2 regions of the Bacillus sp. NMTD17 genome follow, and region 2 is predicted to be linked to the other one. Evidence: a T-box and tRNA genes for the amino acid it is inferred to sense, from the RefSeq annotation. Region 2 holds a T-box; the other holds one or more tRNA genes.
What was found. A T-box is a leader RNA that pairs with one kind of tRNA and senses whether it is charged. The one in region 2 lies ahead of serS (serine--tRNA ligase), so its partner is inferred to be a tRNA-Ser.
Positions count from the first base shown of each region.

Region 1 (8,765 bases), on a different contig from region 2:
ATTCTTTATTTAAGGATGTTGAAAAGCTTGAAGAGGGTTCTCTATTGACTTAGAGTTCACTTTAAGACGTACAGTATAGAAGTAAAGAATCTTACTTGAAAGGATGATCAAGAATGTGTCAGACGCACCACTCAAACGTTTTAAGTGTTTCACATGCAAAAGCGAGCTTTGAACGGACAACCATTGAACGAAGAGCGCTTCGTCCACATGATATTTTAATCGATATTCAATTTAGCGGGATCTGTCATTCAGATATCCACAGTGCCTTTGATGAATGGGGCGGCGGTATTTTCCCAATGGTTCCGGGTCATGAGATTACTGGAGTCGTTGCCGCTGTTGGTGATGATGTGACGAAATTTCAGATCGGAGACCGTGTAGGTGTTGGCTGCTTTGTTGATTCCTGCGGCACCTGTGAATATTGCCAAAATGGAGACGAGCAATATTGCACGAAAGGGGTCGTCCAAACTTATAATAACCTCGATTATAACGGGGAACCGACTTACGGCGGCTATAGTCAGAAGATTGTCGTGACAGAGCGCTTTGTCGTCAGCATTCCAGATCAACTATCCCTTGATGCCGCAAGTCCTCTTCTCTGCGCTGGAATCACAACTTATTCACCGTTAAAGCACTGGAAAGCAGGGCCAGGTAAAAAAGTTGCCATCGTCGGGATGGGCGGACTCGGTCATGTGGCCATTCAATTCGCCCGTGCACTTGGCGCTGAAGTCACGGTATTGAGCCGCTCTTTGAATAAAAAAGAAGAGGCGCTGTCATTTGGTGCAAAGGATTATTTTGCTACAAGTGATCCTCATACCTTTCAGACACTAGCCGGTCAGTATGACCTCATTCTCAACACAGTCTCTGCCAATATCAATATAGACGCCTATTTGTCCCTACTTCGTGTGGATGGAACCTTGGTGAACGTCGGTGCACCACCTGAGCCAGATCAATTCCACGTCTTTTCATTGATTACTGGCCGTCGCAGCATTGCCGGTTCACTCGTTGGAGGCATACAAGAAACACAAGAAATGCTCGATTTTGCAGCTGCTCACAATATCGCACCACAAATTGAAGTGATCAACGCAAGTCAAGTTGATGAAGCGTATGAACGTGTGCTGAAAAGTGATGTGCGTTATCGGTTTGTCATTGATATTTCGACATTATGATCGGATTCTATTTTGAAAGACTAGCTCAATGGCTGGTCTTTTTTAATGGTGGATATCCTGTTTTTCTTATAGCGAGGATTCTAGAGGGTATGTTCAAAAATCATGGATAATAAAAAAACAATCACACCCAAAATTTCTTCAAAATAATCTCTCTTTTTTAGAACTAAATTTATTGACAAAAAATAAATAAACATGTTATTATTAAAAATTTGATTATTTCGGATCGATTTGTGGTACCCTTATAGTAGGTACTTAATATGGAGGTGGATGATATGTTTCAAATTGGTGATAACATTGTGTATCCAATGCATGGAGCAGGTATAATTGAAGCCATAGAAGAAAAAGAATTTTCTGATGAAAAACAACAGTATTATGTGATTAATATGTCAATCAGTCATATGAAAGTGATGATACCAACACGGAAAATGTCGGGTTCACGTATTAGACCTGTTACAGATATACTGGCATTAAACAGTGTGATACACATTTTCCAGCATGGCAAATCAGATCAAATACTGACATGGAAAGAACGGCATACAATTAATACAAACAAAATAAAAACGGGTAGCATCCAAGACGGTGCTGAAGTTGTACGTGACCTGATGCGTATGAAGAAAGAGAAAGCACTAAATGCAAGTGAAAAGAAAATGCTAGATGATGCCCATGAATTTTTGCTAAGTGAATTAGAAGTCATCAAAGGGATTACAGAAAAGCAAATAAAAAGTTTCTGTTAAGAACTCTGCCGCTCTTTTGGGCATCCCTCACCATTTTTGAATACATGTTCTCTAAGAACCTATCCACCCTTCAACTTATGAAAGAAAAAAGAATTTATTTAGGCAAATTCCGCATATTGTAAATCCAATATGCTATACTGTTGATAAACCTTTGAAGCATGAATTTTTTTACGATTACCTTGTAACATCTCCCTACTTGTACGCTGAGTAGGGTTTTTTATTGAAGAAATAATTGGAAACACAAAAAAACAGGCTCTCTACAGAGAACCTGTTTTTAAAAATGAAGATTAAGCAGTTTTTTGAACGTTAGCAGCTTGAGCTCCACGAGAACCTTGCTCTACGTCAAATGTTACTTTTTGACCTTCGTCTAAAGATTTGAATCCGTCACCTTGGATAGCTGAGAAATGTACGAATACATCGTCGCCTTCTTCACGTTCGATAAATCCAAAACCTTTTTCTGCGTTAAACCATTTTACTGTACCTTGTTCCATGTTTGTTGCCTCCTAGTGCGTTTACCACACAATGTATTATACTATCCTTGCCCAAAGTATCCTCAAGACGAAAAGTCTTTCTTCATGCTATCCTTTACGCCGAACAAAAATAATTATTCTTATTGTAACATGAATCGGAAATAATTGCAATTTTTAAATGTGTAAGGTCAAAAAATTGAGAATAGCTATTATAAAAAGTATTATAAAAAATTTGAGTTTAACATATCTTCTTTTTTAGATAACTATCCAACTTGTGCTAATGAAGATGTCCTTGATACTTGGAGCATTGATAGGAGGATGACTAACACATAGTTATTATATTAAGCGCTTCTTTACTACTTTGCAGCGTATTAATGGCTACGTTCTAAAACTTTGCTTTTCGAAAAACTACCCCTACAAGCACAATACGTTATCAAAGATTTAGTCATCCACAACAGAAAACTTAAAAAAGAAAGCCCTTTTCCTCGAATAAGGATAGAGCTTTCTAAAGTTTTTTATTTATTCAGTTAAGATTTAACTTCTTTATTTTTATCAATAGATAAGGTTACTATAACGCTAAATATGCTAATTAAAGTTCCTGCAATAGAAACAACAATAGTCAAAAAGCCGTTCGGAATAAAAAACCCTATTGGAATGAGCCCCAGAAAGGAAAGAACAATAAAACATTGGTATACACCAGATATAACCCTTACAACAAAATTACTAAAAAAAGACATAATTAACGGCGGAATGAATAAAAATGCAACTATTCCCATTGATATCATTAAGATACGAGGTTCATCAAATGAAATGACATTATCCCCAGGAGAATTTTTGGCAGCTACTAGCACTAATACTATGGACATAATTAATGTGAGCAAAATCAAAAAAAACCTTTTTAACATTATCATAACTCCTTTTTCGATAAATACTTGAAAAACCATAACCATTTTATGTTATTTAATTGAAGTATATGCAGTCAATTAGCAGAAATAATCTTATTACTTTATATCTTAAGGTTACACTAAACTTTTTATCTTCCTTAATACATTTAACATAAATGATCCAAATGTTAATTAAAATCAATCATAAAGAGATACAAAAATTTATTTAGTCAACCAATTTTTGGGCTGACACAAATCGCCTGTATTTATCATGGTTACGCATTAATTGGTCATGAGTTCCTTTACCAGTAATTACTCCTTGGTCTAAGAATATGATCTGATCTGCTTTTTTAATAGTTGCTAATCTGTGAGCTATTATTACTGTGGTTCTTTTTTTCATTAATTCTTCTAGTGAATCTTGTATTTTCCTCTCACTCTCACTATCCAAACTTGCTGTTGCTTCATCCAATAATAGGATATCAGGGTCTTTAATAAAGTTTCTTGCAATGTCAATTCGTTGACGTTGACCTCCTGACAACTTTAATCCTTTTTCTCCAATTATTGTATCATACCCTTTGTCTAACAAAGTAACAAATTCGTGGCAATTAGACAATTGAGAATATTTTATGATTTCTTCTTCACTAATTTCTTTTTTAATGCCGTACACTATATTATCTTTTATCGTGCCATTTATCATCGCGTTAGTTTGCATTACGTAGCCAATTTTATTTCGCCAATCTGATAGATTAAATTCATTAATGGGTATTCCTCCAAGTGATATGCTCCCATTGCTCAAAGGCAATTCATATAATCGTGCAATTAAATTGAAAATAGTACTTTTACCAGAACCAGACGGACCTACAAAAGCAGTAACCTTTCTACTTGGGATATCAAAAGTTATTTTATTCAAAATCTGTTTATCATCAAACTTGAAACTAACGCTTGAAAATTTCAAATTTCTATTACTGAAATCAATATTTGAAACATGTCTATTAGAATCTAGTTCTTCTTTATGTTCGAGTAATATTTCGCTCAATCTCTGGCTAGCTCCTATCGCTCGTTGGTAATCCGTAAGTAGGGTTGAAAAATTAGTAAGAGGGCCAGATAATTGTATTACATAGAAAATCATAGCTACTAGAGTACCTGCAGATATTGCCCCCGTTGAAACCCTTATACCACCAAATCCCAGAATAATTCCTATAGTCAGTAAAAGAATAAAGCTAGTTAATGGTTGTATAATTGAAATGATTTTGGCTTCTTTTAACCCTAATTTATATATTTCAAAAAGATTACTATGAGCATTTTTTAATTCTAAACTTTCAGTATTCGATATCTTTACTAAACGTATTTCGGTTAAGACACGACCTAATAATCCGCTAAAGCTAGCTGCTTCTGATTGTGCTGCTTTTGAGATTTTTCTCACCATTCCCCCTAAAGGTATAATTATGGCTAAAAATATAGGCACTATAATAAGTGTTATTAGAGTCATTTGCCAATCCATTCTCAATAAGATAATAATAGAGCCTAAAACAGTTATTATAGAAGGGATTATATTCGGTAATTTTTGAGATACAAAAGCGTTGATAACATTAGTATCTTCTGTGATACGACTCATTATTGAACCACTCTCATTATTATCAAAGAAAGGGATTTTTAATTTTATTATATGCTCCCACAGCATATAACGAATTGCCATAATCATTTTTTCTCCAATTTTACTGAGCAAATATAAACCAATACCACTCAAGACCGCATTTATTAGAAACATACATAAAAAAAGCGCTATAAATCCCAAATTAAAAGTGTTCTCAGAAAATTTATCAACAACTTTACCAGTAAATAGAGGTATAAACAAACCACTAATACTCCCTACAGATGAAATAGTTATAGCAAATAAAATTAATAATAATGGCAGTTTTATTTTACGTAATAAAAAGAATAAGGGATTTTTAGGTTTCATAATAATATCCTTTCTGCTATAGACTATCCACATTCACCACAAAGTATCTATCTTACATTTCAATCAAAAGTCATAAATAAAAAATTAAGAGTTAGACTCATATATATTAATGTTCATCACAGGTAGCTCCATATAATTAGTATTTTTTATATTACGATTAACTATCCTAATGAACCAGAACCAGAAAATATATCATTTGATAAATGATACCTCAAACCCAGATGTGTATATTTCTTTTCAATAGAATATGTATATATTTCTAACGTCTTTATGTAATCGCCATTTGTACTATGACTATAATCTTGATCAATATATTATCACGTAGTTCCTCTAAACAAACCACAATTATAAAAATATATTGTCTAATGTTGCCTGGAAGAACTCATAAAATTGTTTGACGAGATACAATATTTAAAGTATCTTAAATCCATATTTACAATCGGTCAACAGGTTAATTATTGCGTAAATCTGCACTGATGATGCTTACAGGAAGGTTGATTAAACAGAAGTTATACTAGCTGAAGATATAAGAGATTGACCTTCAATAGTTACTGTTGTTCCTACAGTATATAACGAACGAATATCTGAATTTTGAAACTTTACGATATTTCCAATTTTCTAGTTTTACACAAGGTTTTATAGTAGCAGTTCTTAAATAGAAAATAGAGTTTAAATCAATATGTTTTCACATTTTAGGAGTTATTTGTGATAGCTTTCTTAATAAAAAAGAGCACAAAAAAACCAAAGGTCTACAACCTTTGGTTTCTTAGATGCGGCCGAGAGGACTTGAACCTCCACGGGTTATTCACCCACTAGGCCCTCAACCTAGCGCGTCTGCCATTCCGCCACGACCGCGTGTATGATGTGCTCATATATTCATAAGTGCACTGTTTGAAAAACAATGCGGGTGAAGGGACTTGAACCCCCACGTCATAAAGACACTAGATCCTAAGTCTAGCGCGTCTGCCAATTCCGCCACACCCGCGTGACAATGGTGAGCCATGAAGGACTCGAACCTTCGACCCTCTGATTAAAAGTCAGATGCTCTACCAACTGAGCTAATGGCTCATCTGCTATGCAGAAAAACATATATAAAAAATGGCTGGGCTAGCTGGATTCGAACCAACGCATGACGGAGTCAAAGTCCGTTGCCTTACCGCTTGGCTATAGCCCAACGAATCAAAAAACAAAACATGACCCGTACGGGATTCGAACCCGTGTTACCGCCGTGAAAGGGCGGTGTCTTAACCGCTTGACCAACGGGCCATACAATAATGGCGGAGAAGGAGGGATTTGAACCCTCGCGCCGCTTACGCGACCTACACCCTTAGCAGGGGCGCCTCTTCAGCCACTTGAGTACTTCTCCATTATGGCTCCGCAGGTAGGACTCGAACCTACGACCGATCGGTTAACAGCCGATAGCTCTACCACTGAGCTACTGCGGAATAATAAGACATGTTTCATTATATATATGCCAGAAAAATGTGTCAAGAATTTTTAAGCGTTTCATTCCTGGCCCATTTGCGACGGCTTTTATAATTTAACATATACTAATATAACAGTCAAGCCTTTTTCCATGCCATTTGTTTAACTTGGCAGAAAGCCCCCGACCTCTTCACGTAGACCAAGGGCCTTGATGCAGCCTTCCTCAGGAGATTAAGACAGCTTAAACTTTCGCATCCACTTATAAAAAGTACTTCTTGGCACCCCTGCTAACTTCGCTGCTTCTGACACATGACCTTTTGTTTTATGCAGTGCTTCTATCACTGTTTGCTTTTGAATGCGCTCCCTAAACGTGAGTTCTTTTGGACTCTCGGTACACTCTGCTGGATGCAGCTTCTGCTTTTTCTGATCAATCGTCTCTAATACTGAAACATATTGCGATTCACCAATCCATCCGCCTTTAGGAAAGAGGACCCTTAGATGTTCAAACAGATTAAAAAGCTCTCGTATGTTTCCTGGCCAATGATACGCTTCTAGCTTACGAAAAAATGATTCAGGAAACGCCGCATTCCAGTGGTACTTCTTTTGGTAATAACGATATAAATCACGAATGTCTTCTTTTCTTTCTCTAAGCGGCGGGATGTTGATCGGATAGACATGAAGACGGTAATACAAGTCTTCTCGTATTTTTCCTTCCTTCAGTAGTTCATTCATATTACGGTGAGTCGCTGTAATGATTCGAATATCCAAAGGGATTTCGTGTGTCCCGCCGAGCGGTACGACTTTCCTTTCTTCTATCACCCGAAGAAGTGCTACTTGCATCGCATATGGGATTTCGCCAATTTCGTCTAAAAAGAGTGTTCCTTTATGAGCTTGTTCAAACTTCCCTTTAGCTCCGTGACGTTTTGCTCCTGTAAAAGCCCCTTCAGCATAGCCAAATAATTCGCTTTCTAACAGGCTTTCAGGAATGGCTCCGCAATTAACAGCAATAAACGGTCCTCTATGCCTTTCACTGGCTGAGTGAATGGCCCTAGCGGCCAGTTCCTTCCCTGTACCTGTTTCGCCCCAAATATATACATTGGCATCTGTTTGTGCCGCTCTCTTCATCTCACTGAGCGTCTGTTGAAACACCTTACTTGTTCCAGATTCCCCGGGAAATTGAGCAAAAGAAACGGTGATGTTGCTTTTCGCTGCTTCTTCAAGGGAAAGGGACATGCCCAGCATCTTTCCATCTTGCTCTGATTGAATGATCTGCGTTCCCCGGATAACAAATGGATGACCCTTAAGCCGCTCGACATCCATTCCGTACCAGTCAGAAAATCGTTCTCTAATCGACCTGCTTGCAGAAACAATTTGCTTTTTTTCATTACAGACCACATACGGTTCGTCTGCTTCCACCTGCTGGAGACAATGAGTGATCAGCTCCATCTCTCTCCTTTTTTGCTGGACTTGAATTTCTCTCTCTATGGCATAAGCAACTGTTGAAGCCATTCCAAGCATAAAAGGGTGCTTGTTATCCGCCATACAGGAGATATCAATCACCCCTATGATCGTACCGTCTGCATCACGAATAGGAGCGGCTGAACAACTCCAATGGTGAGAGGCGACAGAAAAATGCTCAGTTCCGTTGATCGTCACAGCTTCCCCGATGACGAGTGCCGTTCCAATAGCGTTCGTGCCTACATCTGTTTCGGTCCAGCGCGACCCCTCCATAAAATTAATTTTTCTTGCTTCTACCATCGTTCTTTGGCTTCCTGTCAGACTTAGCACATAACCGTCTGCATCGATAAGTAAGGCCAGCATGTCAGATTCTTTTAATTGCTGACTGATTTTATTTAAGTAAGGAAGAGCAGCATTGAGGAATAATGAGTATTTCTTTTTTTGGGCACTGAATAATTCCTTTTCTAACAACGACTGTCCTTTATCTAAATACGGATTAACATTTGCCTGTTTACACCTGTGCCATGATTCCATCACTCTCTTATTCAGACGAGACTGATCAAGCAAACCTTCACGAACAAAACGTTTCCACGTATTTAAATAACAAGGCGTCGGATTCATTCCATCCTCTCCTCTGGGGGCTTTTTATTCATTATAGATAATTATAAAAG
Region 1 covers NZ_PVRH01000004.1:350,464-359,228, reverse strand. Annotated here, with positions in the region: gene C6347_RS14050 (NAD(P)-dependent alcohol dehydrogenase) at 114-1,163, shown strand; gene C6347_RS14045 (CarD family transcriptional regulator) at 1,436-1,897, shown strand; gene C6347_RS14040 (cold-shock protein) at 2,185-2,388, opposite strand; gene C6347_RS14035 (hypothetical protein) at 2,895-3,272, opposite strand; gene C6347_RS14030 (ABC transporter ATP-binding protein) at 3,478-5,211, opposite strand; tRNA gene C6347_RS14025 (tRNA-Leu) at 5,983-6,066, opposite strand; tRNA gene C6347_RS14020 (tRNA-Leu) at 6,114-6,196, opposite strand; tRNA gene C6347_RS14015 (tRNA-Lys) at 6,204-6,279, opposite strand; tRNA gene C6347_RS14010 (tRNA-Gln) at 6,311-6,385, opposite strand; tRNA gene C6347_RS14005 (tRNA-Glu) at 6,406-6,477, opposite strand; tRNA gene C6347_RS14000 (tRNA-Ser) at 6,487-6,577, opposite strand; tRNA gene C6347_RS13995 (tRNA-Asn) at 6,582-6,656, opposite strand; gene C6347_RS13990 (sigma-54-dependent Fis family transcriptional regulator) at 6,868-8,715, opposite strand.
Region 1: it has a tRNA-Ser gene. The T-box ahead of serS (serine--tRNA ligase) is inferred to sense a tRNA for this amino acid. The anticodon was not compared.

Region 2 (8,765 bases):
CATTTTAATTCAAGTCAACATCTTTTCGAAAAAAATTTCAATAAGTTGTTTTGGTATGAGAATCTGCCCATAAAAAAGCAGCCATTAACGGCTGCTCTTGATCTATTTTGTATCCTGTCTAATCTCTTCAATAAACTGATTCATCTCTTCTTTAAACTCATTTAATGATTCAATAATTTTCGTAAAGTCTGTCACTTGTTTGGCTTGTTCATTTGTTGAGCTGCTGATTTGTGAGATGTTTTCAGACAAAGTGCTAATACTGTCTTGGATTTCCTTTAAGAAGGTATTAATGGTTTCAGCCGCTTCCTTTGAGCCATCTGATAATTTACGAACTTCATCAGCTACGACAGCAAACCCTTTTCCATTCTCGCCTGCTCTTGCTGCTTCAATTGCAGCATTTAGACCTAGCAAGTTTGTTTGTCTAGCGATCCCGCCAATGGTTTTGACGACTTCTTCAATATTTGCAGATTTCTCTTCCGCTCTTCCTGCCTGTTCGCTTATTTCTAAACTTGTGGCAGCCAGCTCTTGTGAATGCGCAGCAATTTGCTCGATTCCACCTTGGAGTTCTTTCGCTACATCATTGATATGCTCCATATAACCGCTTAATTTCTTTTCACGATGATGTGAAAATGCCACTAAAAAAGATCCAATTACTTTTCTATCTTCATCAAAAATCGGGTAACCTTTTACAGCAATTTCATAACCATATAAAGACTCTGGTAAATGACCATCATATTCTTGTCCTCTTAATGTCGTCGCCACGTTTTGGTCTTCTGGGTTCAATGGGTCCCCAACTTTCACGCCAAAATCTATTGTGTTAGACGGGTAGTAACAAAGCACCTTCTCTGTATCAGTGATGCCGAAAAGAATACTTTCATCTAGAACTTTTCTAATTAATTGAGCCATTTCAACATAATAGTCAAGCCTATTCAAGGTTATTCCTTCTTTCCTAGAAGCTTTTATTTTTTTATCGGCTAAATTTAGGAAAACTGTAGGACTTTTGGTAAAAAGAAATAAGATGCCATAGCGGCATCTTATTTCATCACTTCTTTATTTCCCATATAAGGACGCAGTACTTCAGGAATAATTACTGTGCCGTCCTCTTGTTGATAGTTTTCTAAAATGGCCGCCACGGTTCTTCCTACTGCTAAACCAGATCCATTTAACGTGTGGACATGCTCTGGCTTCGCTTTAGGCTCTGGACGGAATCGAATGTTTGCGCGTCTTGCTTGGAATGCTTCGAAGTTACTGCAAGAAGAAATTTCACGATACGTATCTTGGCTCGGAATCCATACTTCGATGTCGTATTTCTTCGCAGCCGTGAAGCCTAAATCTCCCGTACACATGCTCATGACACGGTATGGCAGGTTTAATAGCTGTAGGACTTTTTCTGCTTGATTTGTTAGTTTCTCTAATTCTTCATAAGAATCTTCAGGTCTAACAAATTTCACAAGCTCTACCTTATTAAATTGGTGCTGACGGATGAGTCCGCGTGTATCTCTTCCGGCAGATCCAGCCTCTGATCTAAAGCAAGCACTGAATGCTGCATAATTGATTGGCAACTGTTCCCCTTCAAGGATTTCGTCACGGTGCATGTTGGTAATCGGCACTTCAGCTGTTGGAATGAGGAAATAATCTTCTTCTCGGATTTTAAAGGCATCCTCTTCGAATTTTGGAAGCTGCCCAGTCCCTGTCATGCTAGCTCTATTGACCATGTAAGGTGGGAGCACTTCAGTAAAACCAAACTCATCGACATGTAGATCGAGCATAAAGTTATATAGTGCGCGCTCTAAGCGTGCGCCAAGCCCTTTATAAAAAACGAATCGGCTTCCTGTGACTTTTCCTGCGCGTTCAAAATCAAGAATGTTTAGCTCATCCGCTACATCCCAATGTGGTTTTGGCTCAAATGAGAAGGCCGGCTGTTCGCCCCATTTTCTCACTTCCACGTTGTCATCTTCTGTTTCCCCAACCGGTACAGTGTCATGAGGGATATTCGGAATAGAGAAGAGGATGTGCTGCAAGCTTTCTTCTACTGTTCTTAGCTCATCATCCAGCTTTTTAATCTCATCTCCTACCTCACGCATTTCTTGAATAATGTGATCGGCATCTTTCTTTTCTCTTTTTAGAACGGCCACTTGCTGTGATACTTCATTTCTTCGGCTCTTTAATTCTTCTGTTTTCCCGATTAGTTCTCTTCTTTTTTGATCCAGTTCACCAAACTTATCAAAATCCGCTAAATCTTCGCCTCGGTGTGCTAATTTTTCTTTGATTTGATCAAAGTCCGTGCGCAGTTGTTTAATATCCAGCATGTGTAACACTCCTTTTTTTATCGAAAAATAAAAAGAGCCCTCATCCCATGAAAGGGACGAGAGCTCTCGCGTTGCCACCCTGATTGAAAACATGCAGAAGCATGCTTTCCTCTTTCCTCTGTAACGGTATCACCGTAAATGCTTACTTCTCGTGTTTCAGCATTTCGCTCAAGGATGGATTCAGACTGCATCTTTCACCGATTCGCACCAACCATCGGCTCTCTGAGAAAGAGGGGCTTCTTACTATTTCCCGTCAACGCTTTTTCGATCTTTGATTGTGATTTTAATGTACTATAAGTTTTATCTCTTTTCAACCGTTTTATACAGCGAGCTTTGTTTTGTAAGACTTCACCATTTCAACAAACAGCTGTGTTAACCGGTGATCGTCTGTCAGCTCTGGATGAAAAGAACAGCCTAAGATATTGTTTTCTTTAGCCATCACAATCCTGCCATCATATTCAGCCATGATTTCTACGCTCACATCTGCGCTGATGATATGAGGCGCACGGATGAACACCCCTGTAAACGGCGCATCCAGCCCTTTTACTTCTAGATCTGCTTCAAAGCTGTCTACCTGTCTGCCAAATGAATTCCGTGCAACAGATACATTTAACAATCCAAGATGGGCATCTTCTCGATCTTCAATATATTTTGCCAGCATAATCAAACCGGCACATGTCCCGAAAATCGGTTTCCCTTCTGCAGCGAACGCTTTAATCGGTTCAATGAATTGGTACGTATCCATGAGTCTCCTCATCGTCGTGCTTTCTCCACCAGGGATAATAAGACCGTCAACGGATGCTAGCTCTTCTGCTCGTTTAATGATCTTACCTTCTGCATCGCAGGCTTCAATCGATTGAATATGCTCTCTCACGGCTCCTTGAAGCCCTAGTACACCAATTGTTAGCATGTTCATTTGCGCTCCCTTAATTACCAGCCACGCTCTTGCATACGCTCTTCTGGCAGTAGATTTGAGATTTCAATTCCTTTCATGGCTGTTCCAAGCTCTTTTGAAAGTTCTGCAATGAGACGGTAATCTGTGAAGTGAGTCGTTGCTTCAACAATCGCTTTTGCAAATTTCGCCGGATTGTCTGATTTAAAAATACCAGATCCAACAAATACACCGTCTGCTCCAAGCTGCATCATTAACGCAGCATCTGCTGGTGTCGCAACGCCTCCAGCTGCAAAGTTAACAACTGGGAGCTTGCCGTCTTTTTTGATTTGAAGCAATAATTCATAAGGTGCTCCTAGGTTCTTGGCTTCTGTCATCAGTTCATCTTCACTCATTGCTGCTACTTTACGAATCTGAGCATTGACCTTTCTCATATGACGGACAGCTTCTACAATGTTGCCTGTCCCAGGTTCCCCTTTCGTACGAAGCATCGAAGCGCCTTCTGCGATACGGCGGGTTGCTTCACCTAAGTCACGGCAACCACAGACAAAAGGTACTGTGTATTCATTTTTATTTAAATGGAATTCCTCATCTGCGGGCGTCAGCACTTCACTCTCATCGATATAATCAACACCAAGTGCTTCAAGAACACGAGCCTCGACGATGTGGCCGATACGTGCTTTTGCCATGACTGGAATCGTTACAGCATTTTGTACTTCCTCTACGATTCTTGGGTCTGCCATACGGGCTACACCGCCGGCTGCACGGATATCAGCTGGTACTCGTTCTAGTGCCATAACTGCCACCGCACCTGCTTCTTCTGCGATCTTTGCCTGTTCAGCATTGACGACATCCATAATGACGCCACCCTTTTGCATTTCTGCCATTCCACGTTTCACTCGTTCAGTTCCCTTATTGCTCACAATAGTTTCCTCCCATTTGTCAATTCGATTGATTTACCTCTTTATCATACAAGCGAGACAGTATAACAATAAAGAGAATAGTATAACAATTCAATCAGCCGACAAAAAAGCCTAAACCCTTGTATATAAACGTTTTCTGGCTAAAAATAAGTCATTTTTTCTTTGAAGTGTGATTTACATGCTATAATGCAACTATAACAATTCAAATTCATGTATAACAATTTTGCACTCAATGGAGGTTTCTCATGCATATTGATATCCATCGACATTCTGATACATCGCTTTCGAATCAGATTTACTTTTCGATCATTGATCATATCCAATCGGGTTTGCTTCAGCAGGGAGATAAGCTGCCAACTGTACGTGATTTAGCAAAGCAGCTGAATGTGAGTCTTGTCACGGCAGCAAAGGCATACACACGGCTGAAGGACGACGGATATTTAACGACTGTGCAAGGTAAAGGGACGTTTGTGGATGAGCTGCAAAAGCAGTCAGATATTCCGGTTCCGTCATCTACCTCTTTTGATTGGCAGTTATCCATTCCGGATTATTTACCACGGTCTCAATTTGCTCAGTATCACTATGTCGAAGAAGCGATCAACCTTTCTTCCTCTATGATTGATCCAGGGCTTTTGCCAAACCGGTATTTAGAAAAAGAAATGCAGCATGTACTAGCCAGACATCCTCAAATCATGTCGAAGTATGGGGAAATTCAAGGGGATCTTCAGCTTAGGCAAGTCATTCAGTCTTTTTTAGAAAAGCTGGGTGTGCCTTCTACTCCTGAAAATATTCTTGTAACTAGTGGTTCTCAGCAAGGGCTTGATTTGGTCGCACGTGCGTTTATCGGTCCTGATGATGTAGTTGTCATGGAAGCACCGACTTATCCAGGCGCCATTGATGTCTTTATGGGCAGAGGGGCAAGAATTATTACAGTCCCTGTTGATCATGAAGGCATGAACATGAAGCAGCTTCAAAGTATTTGTGATAAATATAAACCAAAGCTCATCTACACGATTCCTACTTTTCACAGTCCGACAGGGGCCAGTATGTCAATGAAACGCAGAAAACAACTTCTCTTACTGGCTCAAAGTATTGATTGTCTCATTGTAGAGGATGATCCTTATCGTGAGCTTTATTTCGAAAAGAAGCCGCCAGCACCTATCAAAAGTCTTGATCATGATGGACACGTCATTTATTTGCGAGGATTAAGTAAAACACTGGCTCCAGGATGCAGAATTGGGATTATCACCGCCTTAGGCTCGATATTTAATCGTTTATTAGCTGCAAAGGCCAATAATGATTTAGGCAGCCCTCTTCTCACACAAAAAGCCATTCTGCCATTTCTGACTTCGAAGAAGATGATTGATCATACGAAAAAGCTGAGAACCGCCTTGAAGGTGAGACGTGATTTAATGATAGATGTATTAACGAAGCATGCACCAAAAGATGTGACGTGGCAAATTCCTCAGGGCGGGCTCAATTTATGGCTTAGCTTTCCTTCCTGGGTCGATACACGTGCACTGCTGCATGAGGCACGTAAGCAGCAAATTACCTTTCTGCCTGGCTCTGTGTGCTATCCTGGAGAGCCGAAGCAAAACTATATCCGCCTCAGCTTTTCTTATGTGAATGAAAAAGCACTGACCGAGGGCGTGGAAAAGTTATGTGGTATTTTTCAGCTAGCCTTGTCCACTCCTCAAAATCAAAAACAATCGCTTTTCTTTTAACGATAAAAAAACTGCTCTCTATGCATGAGAGCAGTTTTTTATTAGAACCAACCTTTTACTGTGTCAACGATTCCGCCCCAAATGCCAGCGAAGAATCCACCTACACTACGCATTGCAAGGATGAACCAGTTTGCTTTTTCATCGCCTGTTTTCGTTATAAGCTCAACACCTGATTGATCTTTATTCAAATAGCCGTAGTCCTTCTCATCACCAGAATAAGAAGTCGTCAGCATGCCAACCTTCGTTCCTTTTTTAATAGGAGCTTCTAGTTTCTTTTTCTCGATATTTACTTTTGCTTTAAAGCTCTTTTCGTCGCCATTTTTTACTGGCACAGAGAAAGCTTCTTTCGTGACGACAGGTACTTCTTTGTCTTTGCCTTTATCGACTTCGATGTTTTCATGTCCTTTGATCTGTTGACCTTTTTTGTACATTTCTTTCATCGTGAAGTTTTTAAATGCATAGTCGAACAGTTTTTTCGCCACGTCGAAACGTGCTGTATGAAGATTACCTTTTGCATTCAAGATCACAGCAATGACACGCATGTCACCTTGTTTAGCGGTACCTGTGAAGCTAGAACCAGCTGAATCCGTAGAGCCTGTTTTCAGACCGTCTACACCTTCATATTCCTTCACAAGTCCTTTAAGCATGAAGTTCCAGTTAGGCATGTCCATTTCATCGTCTGTGCCTTCTCTGAACTTTGTTTTCGCGATACTTGATGTTTCAAGAATTTCTGGATGGTCTTTGATGAGATGCTGTGCAAGCAATGCCATATCTTTCGCAGATACTTCACTTTCTTCATCAGGACCTGTACCTTTTGGCTGTTTGCCATGTAAATCTTTATTTTCTAGTCCAGTTGCATTCACGAATTTGTAGTTAGTTAAACCAAGTTCTTTCGCTTTTGCGTTCATTTTTTCAACGAACTTCGATTCTGATCCAGCGATCACTTCTGCTAAGCCAATCGCTGCTGCATTTGCCGAATAAATAGCCGTTGCTTGATAAAGTTCTTTCACTGTATACGAGCCATCTTTTCTCAAAGGAACGTTTGATAAACTGCGGTCCTGAGAAATTTCGTATACATAATCATCTGGCGTATACGTTTGATCCCATTTCACTTTGCCTTCAGCAATCGCCTCTAGTAATAGATACTCTGTCATCATCTTTGCCATACTTGCAATAGGCAGTCTTTGTTCTGCGTTTTTACTATAAAGAATTTTACCTGTAGAAGCTTCAATTAGGATTGCTGCTTTCGCATTCACATTGAATGGATCTTCAGCTGCTTTTGCTTTGGACATTGGTGTAAATGCTGTCACAATCAATGCCAGTGCAAGGATAGAGACCATAAGCTGTTTCAACATCTTGCTGTTCAATCGTCATACCTCCGTATTCATCTTTTTTCGACGTATTTCATATATATTTAATCCACAAGGGCTTATTTCAACACAACAGTATAAATTTTATCACAATAAAGACAAAAAAAATAGACAGAGTCATAGACCCTGTCAAATGTAATTTGATTGTCACAATTTATCAAGAAATTGTGTAGTTTGGTGATTCTTTTGTAATTTGTACATCATGTGGATGACTCTCACGAAGTCCTGCACCAGTCATGCGAATGAACTGTGCATCTTCTCTAAGTGAGCGTAAGTCCTGTGTTCCACAATAGCCCATACCAGAACGGATACCGCCAACGAGTTGATACACTGTATCAACGACTGGCCCTTTGTATGGTGTACGGCCTTCAATACCTTCTGGAACGAATTTTTTATTATCTTCTTGGAAGTAACGATCTTTACTTCCTTTTTCCATTGCAGCGACTGAACCCATACCGCGATAAACTTTGAAGCGTCTACCTTGGAAAATTTCTGTGTCTCCTGGGCTTTCAGATGTACCAGCTAGAAGGCTTCCAAGCATTACAGCATGTCCACCAGATGCTAGAGCTTTTACGATATCACCTGAATATTTAATTCCACCATCTGCAATAATAGCTTTACCATGTTTTCTTGCTTCTGTTGCACAGTCATAGATTGCTGTGATTTGTGGTACACCAACACCTGCAACAACACGTGTTGTACAAATAGACCCTGGTCCGATACCGACTTTCACAATATCTGCTCCTGCTTCAAATAATGCTTTAGTTGCTTCGGCTGTTGCAACATTACCAGCAATGATATTAAGAGAAGGATACGTTTCACGGATTTTCGATACAGTGTTAAGAACACCTTGTGAATGACCATGTGCAGTATCAATGACAACGACATCCACATTGGCTTCGACTAATTTTCTCACACGAGTCATTGTATCGCCAGTGACACCAACAGCAGCACCAACAATTAAACGGCCATGTGCATCTTTAGAGGAGTTAGGGAATTCGATCACTTTTTCAATATCTTTGATGGTGATGAGACCTTTTAACGTTCCTTCGTCATCTAAAAGAGGTAATTTTTCAATTTTATATTGCTGTAGGATTTTTTCAGCTTCTTCTAACGTCGTACCTACAGAAGCTGTCACAAGTTCCTCTTTTGTCATCACGTCGCTAATCTTCATTGAATAATCCGAAATAAAACGAAGGTCACGGTTCGTAATAATACCAACAAGCTTTTGATCTTCTTCGTTATTTACAATCGGTACACCTGAAATACGGTATTTACCCATTAGGTGCTCTGCATCAAATACTTGATGCTCAGGTGTTAAGAAGAATGGATTTGTAATAACGCCGCGCTCTGAACGTTTTACTTTATCCACTTGTTCTGCTTGTTGCTCAATAGACATGTTCTTATGAATGATACCAAGACCACCTTGACGTGCCATTGCAATCGCCATTTGTGATTCCGTCACCGTGTCCATTCCTGCACTGATAATTGGAATGTTTAGTTTTAATGTGCTTGTTAACTCAACTGATAAATCGACATCACGCGGA
Region 2 covers NZ_PVRH01000010.1:1,434-10,198, reverse strand. Annotated here, with positions in the region: partial or broken gene C6347_RS19680 (methyl-accepting chemotaxis protein) at 103-435, opposite strand; gene serS (serine--tRNA ligase) at 1,035-2,309, opposite strand; T-box leader at 2,359-2,575, opposite strand; gene pdxT (pyridoxal 5'-phosphate synthase glutaminase subunit PdxT) at 2,629-3,219, opposite strand; gene pdxS (pyridoxal 5'-phosphate synthase lyase subunit PdxS) at 3,240-4,124, opposite strand; gene pdxR (MocR-like pyridoxine biosynthesis transcription factor PdxR) at 4,370-5,848, shown strand; gene C6347_RS18940 (D-alanyl-D-alanine carboxypeptidase family protein) at 5,890-7,215, opposite strand; gene guaB (IMP dehydrogenase) at 7,376-8,765, opposite strand, start outside.